DNA from 2 places in the Mitsuaria sp. RG genome. Region 2 is predicted to be linked to the other one. Evidence: predicted binding sites of a transcription regulator. Region 2 holds the regulator's gene; the other holds the start of a gene.
What was found. Region 2 encodes FliA, which starts transcription of late flagellar genes. Its sites were predicted from a motif close to CTAAAGTTTNNNNNNNNNNNGCCGNTA; they were not measured.
Positions count from the first base shown of each region.

Region 1: a site for FliA is predicted at 11,769-11,795, ahead of motA (flagellar motor stator protein MotA). Genes of this name have one in related genera too.

Region 1 covers NZ_JAQMYQ010000023.1:73,117-89,568, forward strand. Annotated here, with positions in the region: gene parE (DNA topoisomerase IV subunit B) at 1-655, shown strand, start outside; gene POF53_RS14655 (esterase-like activity of phytase family protein) at 652-1,638, shown strand; gene POF53_RS14660 (retropepsin-like aspartic protease family protein) at 1,635-2,153, shown strand; gene parC (DNA topoisomerase IV subunit A) at 2,164-4,422, shown strand; gene POF53_RS14670 (PqiC family protein) at 4,664-5,308, shown strand; gene POF53_RS14675 (histidine kinase) at 5,498-6,949, opposite strand; gene serB (phosphoserine phosphatase SerB) at 7,086-8,300, shown strand; gene asd (archaetidylserine decarboxylase) at 8,468-9,331, opposite strand; gene rhdA (thiosulfate sulfurtransferase) at 9,341-10,150, opposite strand; gene POF53_RS14695 (HDOD domain-containing protein) at 10,195-11,712, opposite strand; gene motA (flagellar motor stator protein MotA) at 11,861-12,712, shown strand; gene motB (flagellar motor protein MotB) at 12,716-13,732, shown strand; gene POF53_RS14710 (molecular chaperone Tir) at 13,862-14,341, opposite strand; gene rsgA (small ribosomal subunit biogenesis GTPase RsgA) at 14,488-15,519, opposite strand; gene orn (oligoribonuclease) at 15,629-16,171, shown strand; gene POF53_RS14725 (trimeric intracellular cation channel family protein) at 16,264-16,452, shown strand, end outside.
Region 2 covers NZ_JAQMYQ010000017.1:49,738-64,720, forward strand. Annotated here, with positions in the region: gene flhB (flagellar biosynthesis protein FlhB) at 1-481, shown strand, start outside; gene flhA (flagellar biosynthesis protein FlhA) at 1,443-3,572, shown strand; gene flhF (flagellar biosynthesis GTPase FlhF) at 3,584-4,897, shown strand; gene fleN (flagellar synthesis regulator FleN) at 5,012-5,845, shown strand; gene fliA (RNA polymerase sigma factor FliA) at 5,842-6,582, shown strand; gene POF53_RS11870 (chemotaxis response regulator CheY) at 6,687-7,061, shown strand; gene POF53_RS11875 (protein phosphatase CheZ) at 7,081-7,869, shown strand; gene POF53_RS11880 (chemotaxis protein CheA) at 7,882-10,107, shown strand; gene POF53_RS11885 (protein-glutamate methylesterase/protein-glutamine glutaminase) at 10,153-11,277, shown strand; gene POF53_RS11890 (flagellar motor protein) at 11,277-12,017, shown strand; gene motD (flagellar motor protein MotD) at 12,021-12,878, shown strand; gene POF53_RS11900 (ParA family protein) at 12,957-13,745, shown strand; gene POF53_RS11905 (CheW domain-containing protein) at 13,745-14,665, shown strand; gene POF53_RS11910 (chemotaxis protein CheW) at 14,733-14,983, shown strand, end outside.

The DNA of each region.
Region 1 (16,452 bases), on a different contig from region 2:
GCTGTTCCTGGTCGAGGGTGATTCCGCCGGCGGTTCGGCCAAGCAGGCGCGGGACAAGGAATTCCAGGCGATCCTGCCGCTGCGCGGCAAGATCCTCAACACCTGGGAAGTCGATGGCGGCGAAGTCCTGGCCAGCCAGGAGGTGCACAACATCGCCGTGGCCATCGGCGTCGATCCGGGTGCCACCGACCTTTCGCAATTGCGCTACGGCAAGGTCTGCATCCTCGCCGACGCCGACTCCGACGGCCTGCACATCGCCACCCTGCTGTGCGCGCTGTTCGTCCAGCACTTCCGTCCGCTGGTCGAGGCCGGGCACGTCTACGTGGCCATGCCGCCGCTGTACCGCATCGACCTGGGCAAGGAGATCTACTACGCCCTGGACGAAGCCGAGCGCGACGGCATCCTCGACCGGCTGGTCGCCGAGAAGAAGCGCGGCAAGCCGCAGGTCACCCGATTCAAGGGCCTGGGCGAGATGAACCCGCCGCAGCTGCGTGAGACCACCATGGACCCGAACACCCGGCGCCTGGTCCAGCTCACCCTGGACGACGTGCAGGGCACCACCGAGATCATGGACATGCTGCTGGCCAAGAAGCGTGCGGGTGACCGCAAGAACTGGCTGGAAACCAAAGGTAACCTGGCCGAGGTCCTGGTTTGATTCGTCCGTTGCTCATGGCCTGCCTGGCGCTGTTCGCCCTGCAGGCCCAGGCCGGCGACTGGCCGCAGCTCAAGCTCAGCGGCGAGCACGTGGTCGATGGCATGCGCGGCGGCAACCTGTCGGGCCTGGCCTGGTGCCGGGGGGCGTTGTGGGCGGTGTCCGACCGCGATGACGACCGCATCTACCGCCTGGACCAGGACGGTGCGGCCTGGCAGGCCCAGCCGCTGACCTTCACCCCGCCGCCGGCCCCCGATACCGGGTTGCCCTGGGGGCTGAAATCGCGCAACTGGGCAGCGTCCTATATCCGTGGCGGCGCGCTGGATTTCGAAGGCATCACCTGCGACCAGGCCGGCAACCTGTTCATCGTCAGCGAGGCCCAGGCCGCGGTGCTGCAACTGCCCCTGGAAGGCGAGCCGGACTGGCTGAGAATCGACCAGGCCATGGTGCGTCAGGCGCGGGCCAGCGGCATGCTGCTGCATTTCAACGCACTGTTCGAAGGGCTGGCAATCAACCCGGCGGGCGACCGCCTGTGGCTGGCCGCCGAGCGTGAGCGGCGCGGCCTGCTCTCCGTGCAGCGCCAGCAGTCGGTATGGAACTGCGGGCGCGGCTGCGTGCTGCTCAGTGAGGCCGGCGTGGAAATGCAACCGCCGCAATTCCCCGAGGCACGCCCGGTTTCCCGCGACTTCGCCGACCTGGCCTGGTTCGAGGGCAAGCTGTTCACCCTCGAGCGCAACGCCTATCGCATTTGCCGGCGCGATGCCGACAGCGGCGCCGTGGAGCGCTGCTGGTCGTTCGCCGCCGATGCGCTGGTGGAATCGCGTCGTTATTCACAGCCCTATGGCCTGGCCGAGGCGCTGGTAATCGACAAGGACGGTGCCTGGATCGGCGTGGACAACAACGACCGCCCGCGGTCGGACGGTGAAACGCGGCCGGTCGTCTGGCGCTTCGGTGCGCCGGCCGGCGGCTGGAGCGCCAAGCCATGAGCCAGCCAGCGGGCAAGCGGGCGGGCAGGGTGCTGATGATCGTCGCCTGGGCGGCGGCGATGTTCCTGGCCACGCGCTTTTTCGGCCAATGGGAGGAGCGCCAGCAGAACCCCAACGCCGTGGTGCAGAGCGAGCAGGGCGACGGCTTCGTCGAAGTGCGCCTGCTGAGCAACGGCCAGGGCCATTTCGTCGCCGACGGCGCAATCAATGGCCGGGTGGTGCATTTCATGCTCGATACCGGCGCCACTGATGTGGCGATCCCCGAAGCGATGGCCCGCGAGCTGGACCTGGCCCGCGGCGCCCCGGTGCAACTGAGTACCGCCAATGGCCGCACCGAAGGCTACCGCACCCGGCTCGACAGCCTGCAACTGGGTGACATCCACCTGCGCGACGTGCGCGCGCTGGTGGTGCCCGGCCTGGATGGCCAGGCCGTGCTGCTGGGCATGAGCGCCCTGAAACAACTTGAATTTACCCAGCGCGGCGGCACCATGCTGCTGCGCCAGAACCTGAAATGACGAGGCCCGCATGAGCGACTCACTCGAACTCAGCCTTGAAGGCGTCGAACGCCGTTCCCTGGCTGACTTCACCGAACAGGCCTACCTCAACTACTCCATGTACGTGATCATGGACCGTGCCCTGCCGCACATCGGCGACGGCCTCAAGCCGGTGCAGCGCCGCATCGTCTATGCCATGAGCGAGCTGGGGCTCGACGCCGACTCCAAGCACAAGAAGTCGGCGCGTACCGTCGGCGACGTGCTCGGCAAGTTCCACCCCCACGGCGACTCGGCGTGCTACGAGGCCATGGTGCTGATGGCCCAGCCGTTCAGCTACCGCTACACCCTGGTCGACGGCCAGGGCAACTGGGGTGCGCCGGACGATCCGAAGTCGTTCGCCGCCATGCGTTACACCGAGGCGCGCCTGTCGCGCTATGCCGAAGTGCTGCTCAGCGAACTGGGCCAGGGCACCGTCGACTGGGTGCCGAACTTCGACGGTACCCTGCAGGAGCCGGCGGTGCTGCCGGCGCGGCTGCCGAACATCCTGCTCAACGGCACCACCGGCATTGCCGTGGGCATGGCCACCGACGTGCCGCCGCACAACCTGCGCGAAGTGGCCAGCGCCTGCGTGCGCCTGCTCGACGAGCCCAAGGCCACCCTCGAGCAGCTGTGCGAGCACATCCAGGGCCCGGACTACCCGACCGAGGCCGAGATCGTCACCCCGCGTGCCGATATCCTGAAGATGTACGAGAGTGGCAAGGGCTCGATCCGCATGCGCGCGGTGTACCGCATCGAGGATGGCGACATCGTCGTCACCGCGCTGCCGCACCAGGTCTCCGGGGCCAAGGTGCTGGAGCAGATCGCCGCGCAGATGCAGGCCAAGAAGCTGCCGATGGTCGCCGACCTGCGCGACGAGTCGGACCACGAGAACCCCTGCCGCATCGTCATCATCCCGCGTTCGAACCGCGTCGATGCCGCCGAACTGATGCAGCACCTGTTCGCCACCACTGATCTCGAGAGCACCTACCGGGTCAACGTCAATATCATCGGCCTCGACGGCCGTCCGCAGCTGAAGAACCTGCGCGCGCTGCTGCTGGAGTGGCTGGAGTACCGGATCGGTACCGTTCGTCGCCGCCTGCAGCACCGTCTGGACAAGGTCGAGAAGCGCCTGCACCTGTTGGAAGGCTTGCTCACCGCGTTCCTCAACCTGGATGAAGTGATCCACATCATCCGCACCGAGGAGCACCCCAAGCAGGCCCTGATCGCCCGTTTCGGCCTGACCGAGATCCAGGCCGACTACATCCTCGAGACCCGCCTGCGCCAGCTGGCCCGTCTGGAAGAGATGAAGATCCGTGGCGAGCAGGACGAGTTGCTCAAGGAACAGAAGCGCCTGACTACCCTGCTGGGCAGCGATGCCAAGCTGCGCAAGCTGGTGCGCAGCGAACTGCTCGAAGACGCCGAAACCTATGGCGACGACCGCCGCTCGCCGATCGTCGAGCGCGCCGAGGCCAAGGCTCTGTCGGAAAACGAGCTGATGCCGACCGAGCCGGTCACCGTGGTGCTGTCGGAGAAGGGCTGGGTGCGTTGCGCCAAGGGCCATGACATCGACGCCACGGGGCTTTCGTACAAGGCGGGGGACGGCTTCAAGGCTGCCGCTGCCGGACGCTCCAACCAATTCGCCGTGCTCATCGACTCCACCGGCCGCAGCTACTCACTGGCCGCCCACAGCCTGCCGTCGGCTCGTGGCCAGGGCGAGCCGCTGACCGGTCGCCTGACCCCACCACCAGGCGCCACCTTCGAGTGTGTGTTGTTGCCTGAAGATGACGCTCTGTACGTGGCGGCCTCCGACGCTGGCTACGGTTTCGTGGTCAAGGGTGAGGATCTGCAGGCCAAGAACAAGGCCGGCAAGGGCCTGCTCAGCCTGCCCAACGGCGCCAAGGTGATGACCCCGCGCCCGGTGGCCAACCGCGAGCAGGACTGGCTGGCCGCGGTGACCACCGAAGGCCGTTTGCTGGTGTTCAAGGTCGCCGACCTGCCGCAGCTGGGCAAGGGCAAGGGCAACAAGATCATCGGCGTGCCGGGCGACCGGGTAGCCAGCCGCGAGGAGTACGTGACCGACCTGGCGGTGATCAGCGAGGGCTCGACCCTTGTATTGCAGGCTGGCAAGCGTACCCTTTCCCTGAAGCCGGATGACCTCGAGCATTACAAGGGTGAGCGTGGTCGCCGTGGTAGCAAATTGCCACGTGGCTTCCAGCGCGTCGACGGGCTGATGGTGGAAACCCCGGCCTGAGTGGATGGGCCGTCTGCTGCGGCGCTTTCGGCGCCGCTTCAGGCGGAAATGCTGGAGTCTGGTGGCTATTTCGCGGATGATAGTGCCCGCGTGGCGCCGGCGTGGCCGAGTGCCAGGATGAATCTACATGAGTATCACTGCGGTCAGTCTGGTGACGGCCGCCTGGATGGGATGAATGAAATTTCCGCGCCTTCCATTTGCGCTGCTGATGACTGGTTTGCTGGGCCTGAGCGGATGCAGCATGCATCAGCCGGTTGCCCTGTATCAGCTCGACAGTGGTGAACCCGGCCAGCCGACCCAGGCGGCGGGCATGGCGGTGGTGCTCGGCCCGGTATCGGTGGCCGACTACCTGCAACGCGAGACCTTTCTCCAGCGTCAGGCCGACGGCAGCCTGACAGCGGCCACCGATGGCCGCTGGGCCGGTAGCCTTTCGTCGGATATCGACCAGTTGCTGGTGCGCCAGCTGGCCTGGCGCCTGGACAGCCAGCGCGTGGTGCTGGCGCCGGCAAGCGCCGGCTTCACGCCGGACGTGCAGGTGCTGCTGTCGATCACCCGCCTGGATTCGGGCAAGAACCAGCCGGCGATCCTGGATGCCCAGTGGCGCGTGCTGGACCGCCGGGGCCAGGTGCGTGACAACCGCATCGTCCACCTCGAGCAGCCCCATGCGGGCACCGAGTCGGCGCAGGTCCAGGCCCAGGGGCAATTGCTGCAGAAGCTGGCCGAACAGCTGAGCAGCGCAGTCAAGCCACTGGCCAACCAGCCGGCCATCGCCGAGGAGACGCCCCGCAAGCAGGCGGCCCCGGTGCAGGTGAAGAAAGAGCCGGAGAAGCCGAAGATCCCGATGGCTTCGCCGATTCGTACCGATATGGAAGTGTTCCGCTTCTGATATCCGCAGACACAAAAAAGCCCGCAGCGATGCGGGCTTTTTTGTGCACGATGACCTGTAGGAGCGGCCTAGTGCCGCGAAAGGGCCGCAGAGCGGCCCCGACAATCTTCGCATCAACACTGAGATCCTGGGGCTGCTACGCAGCCCTTTCGCGGCACGAGGCCGCTCCTACAGGGATCGCGAGAACTCTCAGGCGCGGCGCTCGTGCATCCGTGCCAGCTGGCGTTCCAGCATCGACGGGTAAGGCTCCATCAGGCGCTCGACGCAGCAGGCGCCCTCGGGGCTTGCGATCGGCCTAATACGCGCACGCTGGCGCACCAGGGCGTCATCGCTGATGCGGCGTTCCACCAGCAGCAGGTTGCGGCTGTGCTGCGACAGGGCCAGGGCATCCTGGGCCTGCTCGGTCATCAACAGATCGACCTGATCCATGCCTTGCAGGTCGTCGGCCAGTACCAGGCCCAGTTGCAGTTGCAGGGTGATGCCGCTGTCAGCCACCTCGATCTGCAGGGCATGGCCCAGGGCGCGCAGCAGCTCGCCACAGCAGATGGCGTTGGTCAGGTAGTCCTCGCCGCAATCGCGGCTGTGGAACAACAGCAGGGTGCTGCCGTCATTCAGGGTGTGGACTTCCCCTTCGTACAGCGAAGCGGCCTGCTCCAGGCAGTCGCGGTAGCGTTCGAGCAATTCGGTCAGGCGGGTGCGTGGCAGGCGGCGCAGTTGCTCCTGGGAGCCCAGCTGCACGGCCAGCACGGCACTGAACTGCGGCTCGTCGGACTCGACGATGACAGGCTTGGCCGGGGCGCTTTGCTCATCCATCAGATCGGCGAAGGCGTCGTCGTCCTCGTCGTGATCGACAGTCTGTACCGCCGCTTTCGCCCGTGGAGCGACCTTGGCAGCTGGCGCGTCGTCGAAATCGTCTTCCTCGTCTTCTTCCTCCGGCTCCGGTGGCGGCGGTGGGGCGAGGCGGGCGTGCAGCTGGCGCGCCAGGTCGCCAATCTCGTCCTGGCGGTCGGTGCCCGGCGTGTAGGGGTGCGGGTCGCGCAACCAGACGCGCAGCTGCAGCAGCGGGGTCGAGATGAAGCGGCCCAGGCGCAGGCTGAGGGTCAGGGCCAGGGCCAGCAGGATCGCGGCGAGGATGCCCATGCTCTGCAGGCTGATCAGCATCGGCTGCTGGAACTGGCTCATGTCCAGGCTGATGCGCAACTGGCCGGCCGTGACGTCCTGGAAGGTGATCTTGGTCTGGTAGACCCCTTCGGTTTCGCCCAGCAGGCTGTTGCGCGGGCGCTGGCCGGCCTCGGCGAGGATGCGGTTGTCCACGCTATAGATGGCCGCATGGGCCACCAGCGGGTTCTTCACCAGGTTGCCCAGCAGCACGTTGAGGCTGAGGATGTCGTTGGACACCAGCAGCTCGGTGGCCGAGGTGGCTGTCTGGGTGGTCAGGCTCTGGCCGACGGCATCGGCCTGCTCGTGCATGGCCTGCTTGAACTGCAGGCCCATCACGCAGGCGTAGATCACCAGGGCCAGGGCCACCAGGAAGATGTTATGGCTGGCAATGCGCAGGGCCAGTGGAATTCGGCGCTGGCTCAGGGCTCGGTAGATCATCAGGAAGAAGTTGTCGGGTTTTACGGGCGTGGGCCGGTTCACAGAGCTCGGCTCTTTATGGCGAGAAAGTTGCTGCGCAGTATAGCGATACGTGTTTTGTCGGCAAAGTATCGTTGGCGCCCGATGGTCATGGAAAATCGGTAGAATGCGCATTTTTCATCGAGTTGGAGCCCCGGTCTTGCGCGAAATCGTCCTGATCAACATCACTGGTGAAGACCGTCCAGGTCTCACTGCGGCCATCACCGGCGTCCTGCTCCAGGGCGGTGTGAACATTCTCGACATAGGCCTGGCGGTCATGCACGGCACATTGTCGTTCGGCATCTTGGTCGACATCCCCGACAACGAAGTGGCCACCGCGCTGCTGCAGAGCGTGCAGTCCAAGGCTCACGAACTGGACCTGCAGGCCCGCTACACCCCCATTTCCGAGGCCGACTACCAGCACTGGGCCGACAGCCAGGGCGAGGCGCGCCATATCGTTACCCTGCTCAGCCGCCGGGTGACCCCGCAGCAGTTGCAGCGGGTCAGCGCGATCATCAGCCAGTATGGCCTGACCATCGAGCGCATCGAGCGGCTGTCCGCCCGCGTGGCGCTGGACGCCCCGACCGACAAGGGCAAGTCCGCGCTGGAAATCTCCGTGCGCGGCGAGGCCAGCGATGCCCAGGCCCTGCGCGCCGATTTCTTTGCGTTGTCCGAAGAACTCAACGTCGACATCGCCTTCCAGCGCGATGACCTGTTCCGTCGCAACCGCCGCCTGGCGGTGTTCGACATGGACTCGACCCTGATCGAGGCCGAGGTGATTGACGAGCTGGCCAAGGCCGCTGGCGTCGGCGAGCAGGTGGCGGCGATCACCGAGCGCGCCATGCGTGGCGAGCTGGATTTTCGCGCCAGCTTCAAGGAGCGCATGGCGCTGCTCAAGGGCCTGGACGTGGGTGTGCTCGACCAGATCGGCGCCTCGCTGCGCCTGACCGAGGGTGCCGAGCACCTGTTCGCCGAGCTCAAGCGCCTGGGCTACAAGACCGCCATCCTCTCTGGCGGCTTTACCTACTTTGCCAAGCAGGTGCAGGCGCGCCTGGGCATCGACTACGTGTTCGCCAATGAACTGGAGGTGGTCGACGGCAAGGTGACCGGCGTGGCCGTCGAGCCGATCGTCGATGCCCAGCGCAAGGCCGAATTGCTGCAGCAGCTGGCCAGCGAGGAAGGCCTGCAGCTCGAGCAGACCATCGCTGTTGGCGATGGCGCCAACGACCTGCCGATGCTGTCCCTGGCCGGCCTGGGCGTGGCCTTCCGCGCCAAGCCGCTGGTGCGTCAGTCGGCCAAGCAGGCGATCTCGACCCTGGGGCTGGATGGCGTACTGTACCTGCTGGGCGTGCGCGATCGCGAAGCGCGCGGTTGATCTTGAGCCGGGGCCGCGTTGCGGCCCTTTCGCGGCACAAGGCCGCTCCTACAGAGAGCCGCAATACCCTGTAGGAGCGGCCTTGTGCCGCGAAGGGCTGCAACGCAGCCCCAATAAAAAGGCCCTGCATGATTTGCATCATGCAGGGCCTTTTGCTTACCGGATGATCAGGCCTGGTTCGGCTGCGCCAGCAGCTCACCCATGCGCACTGCAGAACCCGCACCCAGACTCTCGGCCCACTTCACCTGCTCCGGCCCGAACAGCACGATGGCGGTGGAGCCCAGCTTGAAGCGGCCCAGTTCGGCACCTTTTTCCAGATGGATCGGCGCACGGCTGGCTTCGTCGTAGCGGAAGGTCTTCAGCTCGCGCTTCGGCGGCGTGACCAGGCCGGCCCAGACGGTCTCGATCGAGGCAACGATCATCGCGCCGACCAGCACCACGGCCATCGGCCCGCGCTCGGTGTCGAACAGGCAGACCACGCGCTCGTTGCGGGCGAACAGCTCAGGCACGTTTTCCGCGGTGGTCTGGTTGACCGAGAACAGCCGACCCGGCACATAGACCATCTCGCGCAGGGTGCCGGCCAGCGGCATGTGCACGCGGTGGTAGTCCTTGGGCGACAGGTAGATGGTGGCGAATTCGCCGCCCATGAACGGCGCGGCCAGGGCCGGATCGCCGCCCAGCAGCTCCAGGGCACTGTAGCCGTGGCCCTTGGCCTGGAAGATGCGGCCGTGCTCGATCGGGCCGAGCTGGCTGACGGCGCCATCGGCTGGGCAGAGGATCGCGCCGGGGGTTTCGTCCAGCGGGCGGGCACCGGGCTTGAGGGCGCGGGTGAAGAAGGCGTTGAAGTGCTCGTAGGCGCTGAGGTCTTCGACCAGTGCCTCGGACATGTTCACCTGGTAGCGCTTGGCGAACCAGGCGGTGAAGGCGTTCTTGAACCAGCGCGCGCGGCACTCGGCGACGCAGCCGGCCAGCCGCGACAGCAGGTGGTGCGGCAGCAGGTACTGGCTGATGATGAACAAGCGGGATTTCATTGAGCGTCCTTAAACTTCGACGGGCGTGTCGGGGTGGTTGCCCCATTCGCCCCAGGAACCGGCATAGCCCTTTACCCGTGGATAGCCGAGGGCCTTGGCCACGAGGTAGGTGAAACCGGAGCGGTGGTGGGTCTGGCAGTGGGTGATCACTTCCTTGTCGGGGGTGATCCCCAGGTTTTGCAGGACTTCGGCGATGTCCTTGCGGATGCGCAGGTGGTCGTTGAGATCCATGCCGGCGGTCCACTCGAAGTTGACCGCGCCGGGAATGTGTCCGCCTTTAGCCGCCAGCACCTTTTCGCCACTGTATTCCAGTGGCCCGCGGGCGTCCCAGATGACCAGGTCGGCGGCGCCCAGGCGGCTCTGCAGGTACTCGCGGGTGGCGGTGGGTTCGCCATGCAGGTGCAGACTCACCGGGCCGCCGGCGACTTCGGGCGTTTCGGTGGACAGCTTGTCCGCCGGCCAGGCCTGGATGCCACCGTTCAGGTAGTGGTAACCCTTGTGGCCGATGACGTCGAGCAGCCAGATGAAGCGCCCGGCCCAGCCGCCGCCCTCGTCGTCGTAGACCACGTAGACCGCATCGTGGCGGTGGCCGAGTTCACCGAACAGCTTTTCCAGGTCGGCCCGGGCCGGCAGCAGGCCGGGGGCCGGGGGCTGGCCCAGCTGGGTGCGTTTCGGGTCGACGAAGCGGGCTCCGGGGATATGCCCGCTGCCATAGCGGTTGGCGCTGGTCAGGTCGACCAGGATCAGCCGCGGCGAATCCAGACGCGGCAACAGGTCCTCGGCTTCGATCACCAGGGGCAGGCCGGAAAAGTCAGTCATCCACGTTCTCCAGGGTGGAAAGAGGGGCGATTGTAGCGCAAGGGTCAGGCATTGCGGGTGGCAAACACGGCGAGGGCGCGTTCAACGCATTGCGCGGTCTTGCCGAACGCCTGCACGCTGACATCGGCCAGTGGCTTGCCGTCCTGGTCGGCCACCGCCAGCATCAGCACCTGGTCGCCCACCGCCAGCGAGCGCAGCAACAGGTGCTCGCCGCGAAAGAAGGCGCGTAGCGGTGCCGGCAGCAGGGCGCTGAACTGGCCATGGTTGTCGGGCGTCAGGCGCAGTTGGCCGGCTTTTGCCATCAACTTTTGCAACAATTTGTTCTGCGCGACGGGCAACGCCATGGCGGCGGCCTCTCGCGGCAGGCCGGCGGTCTGCTGCACGCGCAGATAGTCGGTGGCCTTGTCCAGGCTCAGCAGCATGATGCGCTGCATGCCACAGGCCAGCAGGGCATCGCGGGCCTGGGTGGCCAGGTGCACGGCGTTGCTGAACGGGCTGGGCTGGGCCAGCAGTTCCTGGCACAGCGCACGCCAGCGGCCGAGGTCCTCGGTGCTGGGCGGTGGCGGCGTGAGCATGTCCGGGTGCGGCCGGCGCTGGTGCCAGGGCCAGATCAGCGCCTCGGCCGGGTGGAAAAGCGCATGCCGGGCGTGATGGCGGGCACTGGCCGCAGCCTGTTGGTGGACCTGCTGCTGGACATCGTCCAGGGTGGTCTGCAGATACAGCGCGGTGAGCAGTTGCCAGCGCAGCAGGTGCGGGTTGTCCCAGCCGACCTGGGCGGCCAGGGCCAGGCCGTTGGCCAGCAGCACGGTGTTAGGGGGCTGGTTGAACCAGCGGCGCAGGGCCGGTTCGTCGTCCAGGCGCTGCTGCTGGACCAGCGGGTCCTGCTCGCGGGCGATGTTCAGCACCTGGGCGAGCTGCTCGCGTTCTTCGAGCAGCAGGCGGTAGCCCTGGATGACCCATTCGGGCAGGCGCCAGTGTTCGGCCAGGCTTCGGCACAGCTGCATCAGGCGCACCCCGAACAGCTCCCGCTCGACCACGGCAGCGTCCTCGCCCTTGTGGATCACCCGCAGTTCCCAGGTGTCGAGCAGCTTGGGGTAGGCCAGGGCCAGGGGCCACAGCGGCGAGAGGAACAGCAGGCTGCCCCAGTGGATCTCCTGCCACAGCCGTGCCAGGCGGCTGGCGAACAGGCCATTGGCCTGCTGGGTGGCATGCTGGCTGATCAGCAGGAACTGGCGCAGTACCGGTGGAATGTCGTCGCCGGGCACCGCTGGCAAGCGTGCCAGCAGTTGGCTGATACGGGCCAGGCCCAGGCGGTTGAGGGCAATTTCCAGACTTTCAGCTGGCTCGGCCTGGCTGGCATTGGCCGAATGGTTGGCCTCGCGCATCACGCACAGCACCAGCGCGGGGCTGTCCTGCATCAGTTCGGCTATGTCGCGCAGGGAGCGGCGACTGTCGTTGATGGCCTGCAGAACGCGGTCATGGCTCTCTTTCGGGACCGGCACGCGGACCCCGTCGAGCAGCTTTATCCAGCCCTCCAGGCTCGTCGGGACCTGAGTTGGCACCTTGGTTTCAATTGGCATATTGACATCAGTCCGAACTGGCTTTTCGCAATGAGTGGCTATAGTCTGGCGCAGTTCTGCCGATAAGTAGAAGAAGAGTTTTCAAGCTTCCGTTCCCTACCCTGACCACGACAGCAAGTGCTTCCAACTTATGGCTAAAATTATCGGCATCATCGTCGTATTCGCGAGCGTGCTCGGCGGCTACGTGCTTTCCCACGGCAAGATCGCGGCACTGATCCAGCCGTTCGAAGTGCTGATCATCGGCGGCGCGGCCTTTGGTGCGTTCCTCCAGGCCAACCCTGGTTACATGACCATGCATGTAATCAAGAAGTCGCTGAAGATGTTCGGCACCCGCTTCACCCACACCTTCTACCTCGAGGTGCTGGGCCTGGTGTACGAGATCCTCAACAAGAGCCGTCGTGAAGGCATGATGGCGATCGAGGGCGACATCGAGGACGCCGCGGCCAGCCCGATCTTCGCCAAGTATCCGGCCGTGCTGGGTGATGAGCGCATGACCGCGTTCATCTGCGATTACCTGCGGATCATGTCCACCGGCAACATGGCGCCCCATGAGCTCGAAGGCCTGTTCGACATGGAGCTGCTGAGCATGAAGGAGGAGCTGGAGCACCCGTCCCACGCGGTGACCGGCATCGCCGACGGCATGCCCGGCTTCGGTATCGTCGCGGCGGTACTGGGTATCGTGGTGACCATGGCCTCGCTGGGTGATGGCGACCAGAAGTCCATCGGCCTGCACGTGGGCGCGGCGCTGGTCGGTACCTTCTTCGGTATTCTCGCCGCCTACGGCTTCTTCGGCCCGCTGGCCAACGCCCTGCGCCACGATGCGAAAGAGGAACTGAACGTCTACGAGGCGATCAAGGCCTCGCTGGTGGCCTCGGCCTCCGGCATGCCGCCGTCGCTGGCGGTCGAGTTCGGTCGCAAGGTGCTGTACCCGGCGCACCGCCCGAGCTTTGCCGAGCTGGAACAAGCAGTACGCGGTCGCTAAGCCATGGAGAACAATCAGCCCATCATCGTCAAGCGCGTCAAGCGCTTTGGCGACGGCCATCACGGCGGCGCCTGGAAAATCGCCTTCGCCGACTTCGCCACGGCGATGATGGCGTTCTTCCTGGTGCTCTGGCTGCTGTCGACGGCCACGCCCGAGCAGAAGATCGCCATCGCCGGTTACTTCAAGGATCCGATTGGCTTCTCCGAGAGCGGCACGCCCTACATCATTGACCTGGGCGGCTCGCCGCAACTGGCGCCGGAAAAGACCATCAACCCGGAAACCAAGTCGGAGCCGACGCCTGACACCAGCATCCAGCTGGACAAGGACCAGGTCGAGACCATGGCCGAGCAGGTCGAGCGCGAGCGTCTCGAGCTGCTGCTGCAGGAGCTGCAGAACAAGGTCGAGGAAAACCCGCAGTTGCAGAAGTTCAAGGACCAGATCCTGTTCGAGATCACCCAGGACGGCCTGCGCATCCAGATCATGGACGCCGAGAACCGGCCGATGTTCGACCTCGGCAGCGCGCGGTTGCAGCCGTATTTCGAGGACATCCTGCTGGCCATGGCCGACACCATCAAGGCGGTGCCGAACAAGATCAGCATCAGTGGCCACACCGACGCCAAGCCGTATTCCGGCACCGGCGACTTCGGCAACTGGGAACTGTCGGCCAACCGCGCCAACGCCGCGCGTCGTGCCCTGGTTGCTGGCGGCTATCCGGATGAGCAGGTGGCGCGGGTGGTCGGCTATGCCTCGTCGTCGCTGTTCGACCGGGCCAATCCGTTCAACCCGGTAAACCGCCGCATCGATATCATCGTCCTGACCAAGAAGGCCCAGCGCGATATCGAGGGTGAGCAGGGTACGCCGGAGGCTGCTCCACCGGCCACTGCAACGCCGCCTGCGGACGCCGCACCTGGTGCCACCCCGGCACCGGGCGATGCGCCGATGCAGCCGCGTGAGCTGCGCCAGAAGCTGAACATCTTCGAGGATGGCGTGTTGAAGATGGACGAGGCCAAGGACCAGTAAATGAAGGGGCCGCATCGCGGCCCTTTTTCATTGCCAGCATCACGTTCAGCGTGGGAGTGGGCTTGCCCCGCGATGAGTCAAACGCAGGCAGTGCAAGACAGTTGCTCCCACAAGCCTGTCCGGCTGCATTCAGAAACCCCGCCGGATCTTGGCCTTGAGGTCTGCGTGGAAGAAATCCGCGTTGTCCCTGTCCGACAGGTTCCCGCGCCCGGTCATCGAGGCCATGGCGCGGCCAAAGGTCTGCTCGTCATGGTAGGCCCGCACGAACAGCTCGATATGCTCCCGCTCGCGCATTGCCGGCCACCTGCCAAGGCACTCCGGCAGCTCGCCGGTACCTGCGTGATAGAAACTCACCCGGCGATTGGCCATGGCTGCAGCGCCCAGCAACCAGGCCGTCCACCAGTCGTCGACGGTGTGCTCGGACAGCACGCCGATCCAGTGGGTGGCATCGGCCATGTGCTGGCAGAAGCCGCCATGCAGGTCGTCCAGGGTTTGCCCTTCACTGTCGAAGGGCACCAGTTGGGTGGGAATGCCTTCGAGCAGCAGGCGTTCATTGAGGATGAAGGCATCGAGCCGTTCATCCCGGCGGTAACTGATGAATACCGGCATCCTTGTTGCCCTCCCTGATCAATACCGACGACAAGTCATGACGATCAGGGAAAGCAGGGGTAGGGACAATAGGTGACCGCGAAACCGGAGCGGTCCTACCTAGCGCGGTAATATTTCCTACAGTCTAGGTAGGCAAACCTGCCCAATCAGTAGGTGTCTTCCGGCAGGCTGGCGATGATCGAGCGGTAGCTGTTCATCCGCTGCTGGGTGACGCTGCCGTCCTCCAACGCCTTGAGCAGGGCACAACCGGGCTCGCGATCATGCTTGCAGTCGCGAAAGCGACAGTGGCCGATCAGTTCGCGGAATTCGATGAAACCATCCTCCACGTCGTCGCGGCTGACGTGCATCAGGCCGAACTCGCGGATGCCCGGCGAGTCGATCAGGTCACCGCCGTTGGGGAAGTGGTACAGCCGTGCCGTGGTGGTGGTATGGGTACCCTGGCCGGACCACTCCGACAGGTCGCCAACGCGCGTGTCGGCGGCGGGCAGCAGGCTGTTGACCAGCGAGGACTTGCCCACACCGGATTGACCGACGAACACGCTGATATGGCCGTCGAGGGTCTCCTGCAGGCGCTGCATGCCATCGCCGTGGTGGGCCGAGACCTCCAGCAGCGGATAGCCCAGGCCACGGTAGACCTCGAGCATCGCGTGGAGGGTCGGACCGTTCTCGTCATTGATCAAATCGGCCTTGTTCAGCAGCAGCAGCGGGCGGATGCCGGCATGCTCGGCGGCCACCAGGTAGCGGTCGATCAGGTTGGGGTGCGGCTCGGGCGCCGGGGCGAAGACGATGACGATCAGGTCGACGTTGGCCGCTACCGGCTTGAGCTGGCCGTGGTTGTTCGGTCGGCACAGCTCGGTGCTGCGCGGCATCTGCGCGACGATCACGCCGATCCCCTGGTTGCCGGCGCGCCAGACCACGCGGTCGCCGGTGACCAACGCCGGCAGGTTGGCCCGCAGGTGGCAGCGGAAGACCTGGCCGGCGGCCTCGCCGTCCTGGGCCTCGACCTCGACCTGCACGCCGAAGTGGGCGATCACCAGGCCAAGCTGCTCAGGCCCCAGGTCGCCACCTTCCAGCTCCTGCAGCACGTGCTGCTCGCGTTTGGCGGCGCGGGCGGCGCGCTCGCCCTGGATCTTTTCGATGCGCCAGTTCTGGCGGCGGTTGAGCTGGCGTTTGGCCATGAGGGTTCCGTGTCGGCGGGGCAGAAAGAAAACGGCGGGCAGTTTAGCACGGCGTGCCCACGAGCCGCCCTGCTAGGCTAATATGACGGGCTATTCGAGGAGCCTTTTCATGCAGAACCCACAGAACCTGATCTGGATCGATCTGGAGATGACCGGCCTGGATCCGGACAACGACGTCATCATCGAGATGGCCACCATCGTCACCGACAGCGAGCTGAACACCCTGGCCGAAGGCCCGGTGATCGCCATTCATCACAGCGATGAGGTGCTGGCGCGCATGGACGAGTGGAACACCCGCACCCACGGCGCCTCGGGCCTGACCCAGCGTGTGCGCGAGAGCAAGGTGAGCATGGCGCAGGCCGAGGCGCAGACCATAGCTTTCCTCGAGCAGTGGGTGCCGAAGGGCAAGTCGCCGATCTGTGGCAACAGCATCTGCCAGGACCGCCGTTTTCTCTATCGCCACATGCGTGAACTGGAAAACTACTTCCACTATCGCAACCTCGATGTCTCCACGCTCAAGGAGCTGGCCGCACGCTGGGCGCCGGATGTGCGCGACAGCTTCAAGAAGGGCAGCACCCACCTGGCGCTGGATGACATCCGCGAGTCGATCGGTGAGCTGCGCCACTATCGCGAGCACTTCATCAAGGTCTGACCTTGCCGTGCGCCGACGATCGGCGGCGCGCCCCCTTTTGGTGCCCCGCGCGACTGGGTAGACTGCGCGCCTTTCCCGCACGGACCTGCACCATGTTGCTGATGCTCTACCTCATCGCCATCACCGCCGAAGCCATGACTGGCGCCCTGTCCGCCGGCCGTCGCGGCATGGACTGGTTCGGCGTGGTGCTGATCGCCTGCGTTACCGCGCTCGGTGGCGGCTCGGTGCGCGACGTGCTGCTCGGGCATTACCCGCTGACCTGGGTGAAGCATCCGGAGTAC
Region 2 (14,983 bases):
GAAGATGACCAAGCAGGAAGTGAAGGACGAGTACAAGGACAGCGAGGGCAAGCCTGAGGTCAAGCAGCGTATTCGCCAGCTGCAGCGCGAGGCGTCGCAGCGCCGGATGATGGCGGCGGTGCCGGATGCTGATGTGATAATTACCAACCCGACCCACTATGCCGTGGCCTTGCAGTACGACCCCGAGAAGGGCGGCTCGGCGCCGCTGCTGGTGGCCAAGGGTACCGATTTTGTCGCCTTGAAGATGCGGGAGATCGGGGTCGAGCATAACGTGCAGATACTTGAGTCGCCGGCCCTGGCGCGGGCGATCTATTACTCTACCGAGATGGAGCAGGAGATTCCGGCGGGGTTGTACCTGGCGGTGGCGCAGGTGTTGGCCTATGTGTTCCAGATTCGGCAGTATCGGGCGGGCAAGGGGAAGGCGCCAGAGCCTTTGAAAGAGGATTTGCCGATTCCTGATGATTTGCGGCGGGATAGTTGAGTTTGGTTGTTTGCTGTGGTTGTGGTTGTGTTGAAAGTTGTATGTGCATTCATTTGTGATGTCGACGCTTATTCACCTTTCCGCCCTTACGGCGGGTAACTTTTTGAAGGATCAAAAAGTCACCAAAAAATCCTCGCTCCATTCATCCGGCCCCTGCGCTTCGCTCCGGGGTCCCCTCACTCCGGCCTTGCTCCCGGGAGGACCGCGCTGCAGGGCCCATCCTGGGCCCCAGCGCTTGACGGGCATCCATGCCCGTCACCTCCCTCCGCAAGACCTCCGTTCGGCCTCCTGAAGTCGCGAAGTTACGAGCGGCGCCTGGACTGGCGCAGCTGTCGCTAGTTGAAGCTTAATTAAGCTCTCGATTACATCGCGGGGCAAGCCCGCTCCCACGCAATAGTCGTCGTTATGTAGATCCCTGTAGGAGCGGGCTTGCCCCGCGAAAGGGCCGGAACAGCCAATACATAATTAACCGTCAAATAACCAACTTCGAATTTCTTGCTCTTGCTCTTGCTCTTGCTCTTGCTCTTGCTCTTGCTCTTGATTCTAAACGCGCGATAGTTCAGGCGCCACCAATTGCGACTTCAGGAGGCCGAGCGGAATTCTTGCGTAGTGGGGCGACGGCCATGGATGGCCGTCGAGCGCTGCGGCCCAGGATGGGCCGTACAGCGCGGTACCCACGGGAGCAAGAACGGAGCGAGGGGACCCCGGAGCGAAGCGTAGGGGCCGGATGAATGGAGCCAGCGGTTTTTGCCTACTTTTGCCCAAGAGCAAAAGTAGGTCGCCGTAAAGGCGAAAAGGTGCCTATGCGTCACCATCGCCAATGAATGCGCATAAAAATATCAAAACAGTAATCCCCCGAAGCCCCCGAAAACCCCCACCCCCAGAAAAGTTGGAAAGCTTCTTGCAAAGGCAGCGCCAGCCGCCACACAGGCGTCAAAGTTTTGCTTGAAGAGGAATCGCGGTGGATCGCACTCAGTTAATCAGCAACGCCCGCAACAACCTGGCCGGTCTCGGCCGGGGCAACCTCGGCGTGCCGCTGCTCCTGCTGGTGATGCTGGCAATGATGATGTTGCCGATCCCGCCGTTCCTGCTCGACGTGTTCTTCACCTTCAACATCGCCCTGTCGATCGTGGTCCTGCTGGTCTGCGTCTACGCCCTGCGTCCCCTGGACTTCGCCGCGTTTCCCACCATCCTGCTGGTGGCAACGCTGCTGCGCCTGGCGCTGAACGTCGCCTCCACCCGCGTGGTCATGCTCCATGGCCAGGAGGGCCATGGCGCCGCGGGCAAGGTGATCCAGGCCTTCGGTGAAGTGGTGATCGGCGGCAACTACGTCGTCGGTGCGGTGGTGTTCGCCATCCTCATGATCATCAACTTCGTCGTGGTGACCAAGGGCGCCGGGCGTATCTCCGAGGTGAGCGCGCGCTTCACCCTCGACGCCATGCCCGGCAAGCAGATGGCCATCGACGCCGACCTCAACGCCGGCCTGATCGACCAGGCCCAGGCCAAGTCGCGCCGCGCCGAGGTCGCCCAGGAAGCCGAGTTCTACGGCTCCATGGACGGTGCCAGCAAGTTCGTCCGCGGTGACGCCATCGCCGGCCTGCTGATCCTGTTCATCAACCTCATCGGTGGCATGCTGATCGGCATGCTGCAGCACGGCATGACCTTCGGCGACGCCGGCAAGGTCTACGCCCTGCTGACCATCGGTGACGGATTGGTGGCGCAATTGCCATCGCTGCTGCTGTCCACCGCCGCTGCGATTATGGTTACCCGGGCCTCGGGGTCCGAGGACATGGGCAAGCTGATCAACCGGCAGATGTTCGATTCGCCCAAGGCCCTGGCGGTCTCCGGTGCGTTGATGATCGTCATGGGCCTGGTGCCCGGCATGCCGCACATCGCCTTCCTCGGCCTGGGCGGGTTGGCCTGTGGTGGCGCCTACCTGGTGTGGAAGAAGCAGCAGAAGGCCAAGGTCGTGGCTGAGCAGGAGGCCCAGCGCCAGCAGGACCTGCTGCCGTCGCCGCAGCGCGCCATGGACACCAAGGAGCTGGGCTGGGACGACGTCACGCCCATCGACATGATCGGCCTGGAGGTCGGCTATCGCCTGATTCCGCTGGTGGACCGCAACCAGGGTGGCCAGTTGCTGGCGCGGATCAAGGGCGTGCGCAAGAAGCTCTCCCAGGACCTGGGCTTCCTCATGCCGACCGTGCACATTCGCGACAACCTCGACCTGCAGCCCAGCGCCTACCGCCTGACGCTGATGGGGGTGATCCTGGCCGAGGCCGAGATCTACCCGGATCGGGAGCTGGCGATCAACCCGGGCCAGGTGTTCGGCTCGGTCAATGGTATCGCCTCGCGGGATCCGGCCTTCGGCCTGGAAGCCGTGTGGATCGATGTCGGCCAGCGCGCCCAGGCGCAATCGCTGGGCTATACGGTGGTGGACGCCAGCACCGTGGTCGCCACCCACCTCAACCAGATCCTGCAGAAGCACTGCCATGAGCTGATCGGGCACGAGGAGGTGGTGCAATTGCTGCAGGTGCTGGCCAAGGTCTCGCCGAAGCTGGCCGAGGAGGTGGTGCCGGGTGTCATTTCCTTGTCGGGTCTGCTCAAGGTCCTGCAGGCGCTGCTCGCCGAGCAGGTACCAGTGCGTGACATCCGCAGCATTGCCGAAGCCATCGCCAACAACGCGGCGAAGAGTCAAGATACCGCCGCGCTGGTGGCGCTGGTGCGCGTCGGTTTGTCCCGCGCCATCGTGCAAAGCATTGTCGGCGTTGAGTCCGAGCTGCCTGTGATTACCTTGGAGCCAAGGTTGGAACAGATCTTGCTCAATAGTTTGCAAAGGGCCGGGCAGGGTCAGGAAGATGGTGTTCTTCTTGAGCCGAGCATGGCCGAGAAGCTTCAGCGTTCGCTGATCGAGGCGGCCCAGCGTCAGGAAATGCAGGGTCAGCCGGCCATCCTCCTGGTCGCCGGCCCGATCCGCGCCATGCTGTCGCGCTTCGGTCGCCTGGCTGTACCGAATTTGCATGTTTTGGCGTATCAGGAAATACCTGACAACAAGCAAGTCACCATTGTTGCCACCGTGGGCCCCAACGGCTGAGGTAGTGGGTTATGCAAGTTAAGCGTTTTTTCGCCGCCGATATGCGTCAGGCCATGAAGCTGGTCCGGGATGAGCTCGGCTCCGACGCCGCCATCATCGGCAACCGCCGCATCGCTGGCGGTGTCGAACTGACGGCCGCGCTGGACTACAAGCTGTCCGCCCTGGCCCCACGCGTGCCCAATGCGGAGCTCGAGGACGAGTTGCGCAAGACGCAGTCGCGCATCGTCACCGCCCAGGCCGAACTGACCGGGCGCGGTGATGCCGTCGAAGGCGGCAACCGGCAATTGTTTGCCGGCCAGTCGCTGACTGCGTCCGAGCCGTTGATCGAACCGCATGTCGATGAGCCGGCGGTAGCCGTTGCGCCTGCTGCGGCCCCCGTCGATCCGCGTCTGTTCGATGCCATGCGCTCCGAGCTGACCGGCCTGCGCGAGCTGCTGGAAGTCCAGCTCGGTTCGCTCGCCTGGAGCCAGCTGCAGGGCAGCAAGCCACAGCAGGCCAACCTCTGGCGCCGTCTGCAGCGCCTCGGCCTGTCCGGCGGACTGGCCCGCGAGCTGCTTGACCTCACCGCCGAGATCGAAGACCCGCGTCATGCCTGGCGCATGGTCCTGGCGCATCTGGCGCGGATGATCGACGTACCCGAGATCGAGCCGATCGAGGAGGGCGGGGTCATCGCCATGGTCGGCCCGGCCGGCATGGGCAAGACCACCACCCTGGCCAAGCTGGCCGCCCGCTACGTGCTCAAGTACGGCGCGAACAACCTGGCGCTGGTCAGCATGGACAGCTTCCGCATCGGCGCCCAGGAGCAGCTCAAGACCCTGGGGCGCATCCTCAACGTGCCGGTCACCTATGTCGACCCGGGCGAGTCGCTGGCCCAGGCGCTGGAACCACTGCTGCGCAAGCGCGTGGTGCTGATCGACACCGCCGGCCTGCAGGCCAGCGACCCGGCGCTGCGCATGCAGCTCGAGACCCTGGCCGGGCGCGGCATCGCCGCCAAGAATTACCTGGTGCTGGCAACCACCAGCCAGAAGCAGGTGCTCACCGCCGCCTACCACAGCTACAAGCGCTGCGGCCTGGCCGGTTGCATCCTGACCAAGCTCGATGAAACGGCATGCCTCGGCGAAGTGCTGAGCCTTGCCATCAGTCATGAACTGCCGGTGGCCTATCTGACCGATGGGCCGCGCATTCCTGACGACCTGCAACTGCCGCGCAAGCACCAACTGGTGAGTCGCGCGGTCAGCGTGCAGTTGCAGGACGAGCCCAGCGACGAGGCCATGGCCGACATGTTCGCTGATCTCTACCACAACCCTGGCAAGCGTGCGGGTTGAGGGTGAATACTGTGCAAAGTACCTACATCATGGGGTTGCCCGGCCGGACCGTGGCCTTGAACGTTCAGCCCCTCATGTGGCCTGGGTCCAAGCGAGACAAGGTAAAGAACAGACATGGGTAGCATGCATCCCGTACAGGTGATCGCCGTGACCGGTGGCAAAGGTGGCGTCGGCAAGACTAACGTTTCAGTGAACCTGTCCCTGGCGCTGGCCGAACTCGGCCGCCGGGTCATGTTGCTGGACGCCGACCTGGGCCTGGCCAATGTCGACGTTCTGCTGGGGCTCACGCCCAAGCGCACCCTGGCCGACGTCATCGAAGGCCGCTGCGAGCTGCGCGATGTGCTGCTGCAGGGCCCCGGCGGCGTGCGTATCGTCCCGGCGGCTTCCGGCACCCAGAGCATGGTGCACCTGGCGCCCGCCCAGCACGCCGGCCTGATCCAGGCCTTCAGCGAGATCGGCGACAACCTCGACGTACTGGTGATCGACACTGCTGCGGGTATTGGTGACTCGGTGGTCAGCTTTGTCCGCGCGGCCCAGGAAGTGTTGCTGGTGGTGTGTGACGAGCCCACCTCGATCACCGACGCCTACGCCCTGATCAAGCTGCTCAACCGCGACTACGGGATGAATCGGTTCCGCGTGCTGGCCAACATGGCCCAGAGCCCGCAGGAAGGGCGCAACCTGTTCGCCAAGTTGACCAAGGTCACCGACCGCTTCCTCGACGTCGCCCTACAATACGTTGGCGCCGTGCCGTACGACGAGTGTGTGCGCAAGGCCGTGCAGAAGCAGCGGGCGGTCTACGAGGCCTTCCCGCGCTCCAAGTGCGCGCTGGCGTTCAAGGCCATCGCGCAGAAGGTCGACAGCTGGCCGTTGCCTGCCAACCCGCGCGGGCACCTGGAATTCTTCGTCGAGCGCCTGGTGCAGCCCACCAGTGCAGGGCCAGTGTTATGAACGCGAGTGGTTTCAAGATGTACAGCAAGGCCGCCAAGGACGCTCAGTACGAGCTGATCGAACGCTACGCGCCACTGGTCAAGCGTATCGCCTACCACCTGCTGGCGCGCCTGCCAGCCAACGTCCAGGTCGAGGACCTGATCCAGGCCGGGATGATCGGCCTGCTGGAAGTGGCCAACAAATACGATGCCAGCAAGGGCGCCAGTTTCGAGACCTATGCCGGTATCCGCATCCGCGGCGCCATGCTCGACGAGGTGCGCAAGGGTGACTGGGCGCCACGCTCGGTGCACCGCAACACGCGCATGGTCAGCGACGCGATTCGCTGCGTTGAAGCAAAGACGGGGCGCGACGCTAAAGATCACGAGGTTGCTGCCGAACTCCAATTGAGTCTCGATGATTACTACGGGATTTTGAACGACACCCTGGGCAGTCGCCTGTTCAGTTTCGACGACCTGCTGCAGGACGGCGAACACGAGGGGCTGCACGAGGATGGCGCCAGCAACCAGCTGGAGCCGGCGCGGGACCTGGAGGACGAGCGCTTCCAGGCCGCATTGGCCGAGGCGATCGCCAACCTGCCGGAACGCGAGCGCCTGGTGCTGGCGCTGTACTACGACGAAGAGCTGAACCTCAAGGAAATTGGTGAGGTGCTGGGGGTCAGCGAATCGCGTGTCAGCCAGTTGCACAGCCAGTGCGCGGCACGTCTGCGCAGTCGCCTGGGTGAATGGCGGGCGCGTTGAGCCAAGGTTCGATGCAGTCGTTTTTTTGTGGTGCCGAATTGATTGAGTGCGCGCTCGGCGCCGAGCGCGTTTAAGACTGCTTGGAGGTCTAATTGAACAAAGACATGAAAATCCTCATCGTTGACGACTTCTCGACGATGCGGCGGATCATCAAGAACCTGTTGCGTGATCTGGGTTTCACCAACGTCAAGGAAGCCGATGACGGCAACACGGCACTGCCGATGCTCACCAGTGAGCACTTTGACTTCCTGGTAACCGACTGGAACATGCCGGGCATGACCGGTATCGACCTGCTGCGCGCGGTCCGTGCCGACGAGCGCCTCAAGCACCTGCCGGTGTTGATGGTCACCGCCGAAGCCAAGCGCGAGCAGATCATCGAAGCTGCCCAGGCCGGCGTAAACGGCTATGTGGTCAAGCCTTTCACCGCCCTGGCGCTGAAAGAAAAGATCGAGAAGATCTTCGAACGCGTCAACGGCTGAGTCACGTCTGGGGGGCGCAATGGAGTCAACCAACAACTCTTTGGGTGAGTTTGAATCAACCCTGAAGAAGCATGCCCAGGAGCTGGTCGAGAGCCTCGAGCGCGGCCGGTTCGGTGATGCGGTGCAGCTGATCCACCAACTGAACCAGACCCGCGACCGCGGGCTGTACCAGGAGGTCGGCAAGCTCACCCGTGAACTGCACAGTGCAATCGTCAACTTCCAGATCGACCCGTCCATGCCGCAGGCCGAGGAAGTGTCGCAGATTACCGACGCCGCCGAACGCCTCTCCTACGTGGTTCGCCTCACCGAAGGTGCGGCCAACCGCACCATGGACCTGGCGGAGGCGTGCACCCCGGTGCTCAACGACCTCGCCGCCGAGGCCCAGAGCCTGTCCGCCGACTGGCAGCGCTTCATGCGCCGCGAGGTGGCAGCGCCGGAATTCCGTGAGCTGGTCAAGCGTGTGGACAGTTTCCTGGCGCACAGCGCCGAAGGTAACCAGAAGGTCGCCGGCCATCTCAACGATATCGTCCTGGCCCAGGATTATCAGGATCTCACCGGCCAGGTGATCAAACGGGTGACCGCGCTGGTCACCGAAGTCGAAAGCAATCTGCTCAAGCTCGTGCTGATGGCAAGCCAGGTCGACCGCTTTGCCGGGATCGAACATGACCACCAGCAGCTGCGCGCTGAAAAAGATCAAGAAAAACATCCGACTCGGGGTGAAGGTCCGCAGATTCATGCCGATAAGCGTGAAGACGTCGTGTCCAGCCAGGACGATGTCGACGATCTGTTGTCCAGCCTGGGTTTTTAAGGAGCACGTTTAATGAGCTTCGGCGCCGATGAAGAAATCCTTCAGGATTTCCTGGTAGAAGCCGGCGAAATCCTCGAGCAACTGTCCGAGCAATTGGTCGAGCTGGAAAGCCGGCCCGATGATGCGGACCTGCTCAACGCGATTTTCCGCGGTTTCCACACTGTAAAAGGGGGCGCCGGCTTCCTTCAGCTCAATGAGTTGGTGGAGTGCTGCCACATTGCCGAGAACGTGTTCGACATTCTGCGCAAAGGTGAGCGCCGGGTTGACGCGGAACTGATGGACGTGGTGCTCGAGGCCCTCGACACGGTCAACAGCATGTTCGGCCAGGTGCGCGAACGTACCGATGTCACGCCGGCCACGCCGGAGCTGCTGGCGGCGCTGTCGCGCCTGGCCGAGCCCGGTGGCGCCGAAGCGCCGGCCCCGGTGGTCGAAGCCGCGCCCGTGGTTGAAGCTGCGGCTGCCGAGCCCGACATCACCGATACCGAGTTCGAGCAGCTGCTCGACTCGCTCGATGCGGTCAAGGCCGAAGCTCAGGCTCATGAGCAACTGCAGGGTGAAGAAATCAGCGGCGGTGGTGACGAGATCACCGATGCCGAGTTCGAGTCACTGCTTGACCAGCTGCACGGCAAGGGCCAGTTCTCGGCCGATGCCGCCGTCAGCGCGCCTGCGGCAGCCGCCCCGGCCAGCGATGAGATCACCGACGACGAGTTCGAATCGCTGCTCGACCAGTTGCACGGCAAAGGCACCTTCGCCGTCGACGCACTGCCAGGCGCCGCCGCGCCAGCGGCCAGCGCGGCATCCGCTGCGGGCGACGAGAGCATCAGCGAACACGAATTCGAGGCCCTGCTCGACCAGTTGCACGGCAAGGGCAAGTTCTCCGGTGACGCAGTCACCGCCGAAGCGCCTGCCGCTGCCGTTGCCGCACCTGTCGCGGCCAAGGCCGAGGTCAAACCAGTTGCCAAGCCGGCACCGGCCGCCGCGCCCGCCGCAGCTCCGGCTGCCGCCGCCAAGCCTGCCGCACCGGCCCGCGCTCCGGCGCCTGCCGCCGAGAAGCACGGCGCCAGCGAGGCGGAAACCACCGTGCGGGTCGATACCGCGCGCCTGGACGAGATCATGAACATGGTCGGCGAACTGGTGCTGGTGCGTAACCGACTGGTGCGCCTGGGGCTCAACAGCGGCGACGAGGCCATGTCCAAGGCCGTGTCCAACCTCGACGTGGTCACCGCCGACCTGCAGACCGCGGTCATGAAGACCCGCATGCAGCCGATCAAGAAAGTCTTCGGCCGCTTCCCGCGCCTGGTCCGCGACCTGGCCCGCCAGCTCAAGAAAGAGATCAACCTCGAGCTGGTCGGTGAAGAGACCGACCTCGACAAGAACCTGGTCGAGGCCCTGGCCGACCCGTTGGTGCACTTGGTGCGCAACGCCGTCGACCATGGCGTCGAGATGCCCGATGAGCGCGAGGCCTCTGGCAAGTCGCGCATGGGCCGGGTGGTGCTGTCCGCCGAGCAGGAGGGCGACCACATCCTGCTGTCGATCTCCGACGACGGCAAGGGCATGGACCCGAGCATCCTGCGCGCCAAGGCCGTGGAGAAGGGCCTGATGGACAAGGACGCGGCCGATCGCCTGAGCGAGTCGGACTGCTACAACCTGATCTTCGCCCCGGGCTTCTCGACCAAGACCGAGATCTCCGATGTATCCGGCCGTGGCGTCGGCATGGACGTGGTGAAGACCAAGATTTCCCAGCTCAACGGCTCGATCAACATCTTTTCGGCCAAGGGCCAGGGCTCGAAGATCGTCATCAAGGTGCCGCTGACCCTGGCGATCATGCCGACCCTGATGGTGATGCTGGGCAACCAGGCGTTCGCCTTCCCGCTGGTCAACGTCAACGAGATCTTCCACCTCGACCTGTCGCGCACCAACGTGGTCGACGGCCAGGAAGTGGTGATCGTGCGCGACAAGGCGCTGCCGCTGTTCTACCTCAAGCGCTGGCTGGTCCAGGACCACGAGCACGAGGAGCAGCACGAAGGCCATGTGGTGATCCTGTCGGTCGGCACCCAGCGCATCGGCTTCGTCGTCGACCAGCTGGTCGGCCAGGAAGAGGTGGTGATCAAGCCTCTGGGCAAGATGCTGCAGGGCACCCCGGGCATGTCCGGCGCGACCATCACCGGTGACGGCCGGATCGCGCTGATCCTCGACGTCCCGAGCATGCTCAAGCGTTACGCCGCCCGGCGTATTTGATTTCGGTGGCGCGCCCTGGCGGGTGCGCCGCCTAATGGAGTGTTTATGGCAGTCAAGGTCCTGGTGGTGGATGATTCCGGTTTCTTCCGCCGCCGTGTCTCGGAAATTCTCTCGGCGGACCCGACGATCCAGGTCGTGGGTACCGCGACCAACGGCAAGGAAGCGATCGACCAGGCGCTGGCGCTCAAGCCCGATGTCATTACCATGGACTATGAAATGCCCATGATGGACGGCATCACCGCGGTGCGGCACATCATGCAGCGCTGCCCGACGCCGGTGTTGATGTTCTCCTCGCTGACCCACGAAGGCGCCCGCGTCACCCTCGACGCCCTGGACGCCGGCGCGGTCGACTACCTGCCGAAGAACTTCGAGGACATCTCGCGCAACCCGGAAAAGGTCAAGCAGATGCTCTGCGAGAAGGTCCACACCATCTCGCGCAGCAATCGCCGTTTCAGCGCCTATTCCAGCCCGGCGCCGACTGCCGCGCCAGCTCCAGCCAGCAGTCATGCGCCGGCCAGCAGCTTCGCCAGCACCGCACCTGCGCGCACGACCGCCCCGGTGCGTACCGCGGCACCGGCCACCGCGCATTCGCCGGCGCCCAAGCGCAAGCCGTACAAGCTGGTCGCCATCGGCACCTCCACCGGTGGTCCGGTGGCGCTGCAGCGGGTGCTGACCCAGTTGCCTGCCGGATTCCCGGCGCCGATCGTGCTGATCCAGCACATGCCGGCGGCGTTCACCAAGGCCTTCGCCGAGCGCCTGGACAAACTGTGCAAGATCAGCGTCAAGGAAGCCGAAGACGGTGACGTGCTGCGTCCCGGCCTGGCGCTGCTGGCCCCGGGTGGCAAGCAGATGATGGTCGACGGTCGTGGCACGGTGAAGATCCTGCCGGGTGACGAGCGCCTGAACTACAAACCTTGCGTCGACATCACCTTCGGCTCCGCCGCCAAGTCCTATGGCGACAAGGTGCTCTCGGTGGTGCTCACCGGCATGGGCGCCGACGGTCGCGAAGGCGCGCGCCTGCTCAAGCAGGGTGGCAGCACCGTGTGGGCACAGGATGAAGCCAGCTGCGTGATCTATGGCATGCCCATGGCCATCGTCAAGGCCAACCTGGCCGATGCCGTGTACAGCCTGGACGAGATCGGCAAGCACCTGGTCGAGGCCTGCGTCTGATGGATGTGTTGAGCCTTATCGGCCTGATCCTCGCCTTTGTCGCCATTGTCGGCGGCAACTTCCTCGAGGGTGGCCACGTCGGTGCGCTGATCAACGGCCCGGCGGCATTGATCGTGCTGGGCGGTACCCTGGCAGCTGCGTTGCTGCAGTCGCCGCTGTCGTCGTTCAAGCGCGCGCTGCAGATCGTGCGCTGGATCTTCTTCCCGCCGCGGGTGGACCTGCCCGGTGGTATCGACCGGGTGGTGAACTGGAGCCTGACCGCACGCAAGGAAGGCCTGCTGGGGCTGGAGGGCGTGGCCGACGCCGAGCCCGATCCCTATGCACGCAAAGGCCTGCAGCTGTTGGTCGACGGCGCCGAGCCCGAGGCTATCCGCAGCATCCTTGAAGTCGACTTCCTGACCCAGGAGGCCCGCGACATACAGGCCGCCAAGGTGTTCGAGAGCATGGGCGGCTACGCGCCGACCATCGGCATCATCGGTGCGGTGATGGGCCTGATCCACGTGATGGGCAACCTGGCCGACCCGTCGCAGCTGGGCAACGGCATTGCCGTGGCCTTCGTCGCCACCATCTACGGCGTGGCCAGCGCCAACCTGATCCTGCTGCCGGTCGCCAACAAGCTCAAGGCCATCACCCTGCGGCAGTCGCGTTACCGCGAGATGCTGCTCGAAGGCCTGCTGTCGATCGCCGAAGGCGAGAACCCACGCTCGATCGAGCTGAAGCTGCAAGGCTTCATGGAGTAAGCCATGGCCCGTCGTCGCAAGATCGAAGAGCACGAGAACCACGAACGCTGGCTGGTCTCGTATGCCGACTTCATCACCCTGCTGTTCGCCTTCTTCGTGGTCATGTACTCGATCTCGTCGATCAACGAGGGCAAGTACAAGCAGATTTCCCAGGCACTGATCGGGGTATTCAACGACCCCGAGCGCAGCATGAAGCCGATCCCCATCGGTGACGAGCGGCCGTTGAGCGTCAAGCCCGCCGAGCCGCTGATCAAGGACAGCGAGCAGACCGATGCGGGCCTGGCCCAGACCAGCGCCGACCCGCTCAAGACCATCACCGACGATGTCCGCGACGCCTTTGGCGACCTGATCAAGTCCAACCAGATGACCGTGCGCGGCAACGAACTGTGGGTGGAGATCGAGCTCAACTCCTCGCTGCTGTTCGCCAGCGCCGACGCCATGCCCAGCGATGTCGCCTTCGAGATCATCGAGAAGGTGGCGAAGATCCTCAGGCCGTTCGCCAACCCGGTGCACGTCGAGGGCTTCACCGACAACCTGCCGATCCGCACCGCCCAGTACCCGACCAACTGGGAGCTGTCGTCGGCGCGGGCGGCGAGCATTGTCCGGCTGCTGGCCATGGAAGGGGTCAGCCCGGGGCGCATGGCCTCGGTGGGGTATGGCGAGTACCAGCCGGTGGCTGGCAACGACACCGCCGAAGGCCGTGCGCGCAACCGCCGGGTGGTGCTGGTGATCTCGCGCAACCTGGAGGTACGCCGCAGCCTGACCGGCAGCGGCAGCGCCAATGCCACCCCGGATGCGGCGATGCGCCGGGCTGGCACACAAAGTGCACCAGCCTCGCCAGCACCGTCGACCGGGGGCTGATTTCGTCAAATCCCCGTCACTGAATTTCACACCGTTCCCGGCAGGGCAGGCGGCCATACCGGGAGGAAGCAACGCACGATGAGAGTCTGGGCAGTAGCCAATCAAAAAGGTGGCGTCGGCAAGACCACCACCACCATCGCCCTGGCCGGCCTGCTGGCCGAGGCGGGCAAGCGCGTGGTCGTGGTCGACCTCGACCCGCACGGTTCGATGACCAGCTACTTCGGGCACAACCCCGATGCGCTCGAGCACAGTTGCTACGACCTGTTCCTGCACAAGGGCACGGTGCCCGAGGGCCTGCCGGGCCAATTGCTGCTGCCGACCAGCGACGAGCGTATTTCGCTGCTGCCGTCAAGCACTGCGCTGGCGGTGCTGGAGCGCCAGTCGCCGGGGCAGAGTGGCCTGGGCCTGGTGATCGCCAAGAGTCTGGCGCAGCTGTGGCAGGATTTCGACTTCGCCCTGATCGACAGCCCGCCCTTGCTGGGCGTGCTGATGGTCAACGCCCTGGCCGCCAGCCAGCAGCTGGTGATCCCGGTGCAGACCGAGTTCCTCGCGGTCAAGGGCCTGGAGCGCATGGTCAGCACCCTGGGCATGATCAACCGTTCGCGCAAGCAGGCGCTGCCCTACCAGATCGTGCCGACCCTGTTCGACCGCCGCACCCAGGCATCGCTGGGCACCTTGAAGGTGCTGCGTGACACCTATGGCGACCAGGTCTGGCAGGGCTACATTCCGGTGGACACGCGCCTGCGTGACGCCAGCCGCAATGGCGTCACGCCTTCGCAGTTCGACGGCAAGAGCCGTGGCGTGGTGGCCTACCGGGCGCTGCTCAAGCATATGCTCACCTACCGTTCCGCATTGCAGGTGGCGTGATGAACCAGGCACGGCACATCACCACCAAGCCACAGATGGCCTTGCAGTCCTATCTCGATGGGCTGTTGCAGGAGGCCACCGAGTCGTTCGAGCTGCCGGCGGAGCTGGAGGCACCTGTCGAGGAGCCTGTCGAGCAGGCCCCCAGCGATGACTTCGAAGCCGCGGTCCGCGAGGAACAGGCGCGAGACGCCCAGCGTCAGGTGGCCCCGGCCCTGCCTGCGGCGCGGCCCTTTGCCGAGCCGCAGGCGAAGGTCCTGCCGACCGTGCTGCCGCCTGCCGCGCCGGTGGTGGAACCGGTGGTCGCCGTGGTCGAGACCGAGGTGGTGGCTGAAGCCAGCATCCCGGTCCTGAGTGAAACCCAGGCCATCGAGCCCGTGGCGCCGCTGGTGGAGCTCAATGTGACGGTGGCACCCGCCGCGCCTACACCGCCGGCCAGCGTCGATGGCCGTCCGGATTGGGCCGCCGAACCGTTCGAATGCCTGCTGTTCGATGTCGCCGGGCTGACCCTGGCGGTACCGCTGGTGTGCCTGGGCTCGATCTATACACTGGCCGGGCAGGAGCTGACACCATTGTTCGGCCAGCCGGACTGGTTCCTCGGCATCCTCAGCTGCCAGGCGGGCAACCTCAAGGTGCTCGACACGGCCCGTTGGGTGATGCCGGATCGCTACCGCGACGACTTCCGCCAGGGCCTGCAGTACGTGATTTCGGTCCAGGGCTACGAGTGGGGGTTGGCCGTGCACCAGGTCAGCCGCTCGCTGCGCCTGGACCCGAACGAGATCAAGTGGCGCAGCCAGCGCGGCCAACGCCCGTGGCTGGCCGGCACGGTGATCGAACACATGTGCGCGTTGCTCGATGTCGCCGAACTGGCCGAGCTGATCGCCAGTGGCGCGGTCAAGCAGATGAACACCAAACACAACTGAATCAACGCCGCTACTGCCGCGGCAACACAGAGCACACCGCCGATGGCGGATTTTGAGGGCTAGGGGAATGAAAAAGTCGTCTGCACAAGGTTCCGAAGATCCGATCCTGCAGTGGGTAACCTTCCGTCTGGACAACGAGTCCTACGGCATCAACGTCATGCAGGTGCAGGAAGTCCTGCGCTACACCGAGATCGCTCCGGTTCCGGGCGCACCCAGCTACGTGCTGGGCATCATCAACCTGCGCGGCAACGTGGTGACGGTGATCGACACCCGCCAGCGCTTCGGCCTGATGCCGACCGAAGTCACCGACAACACCCG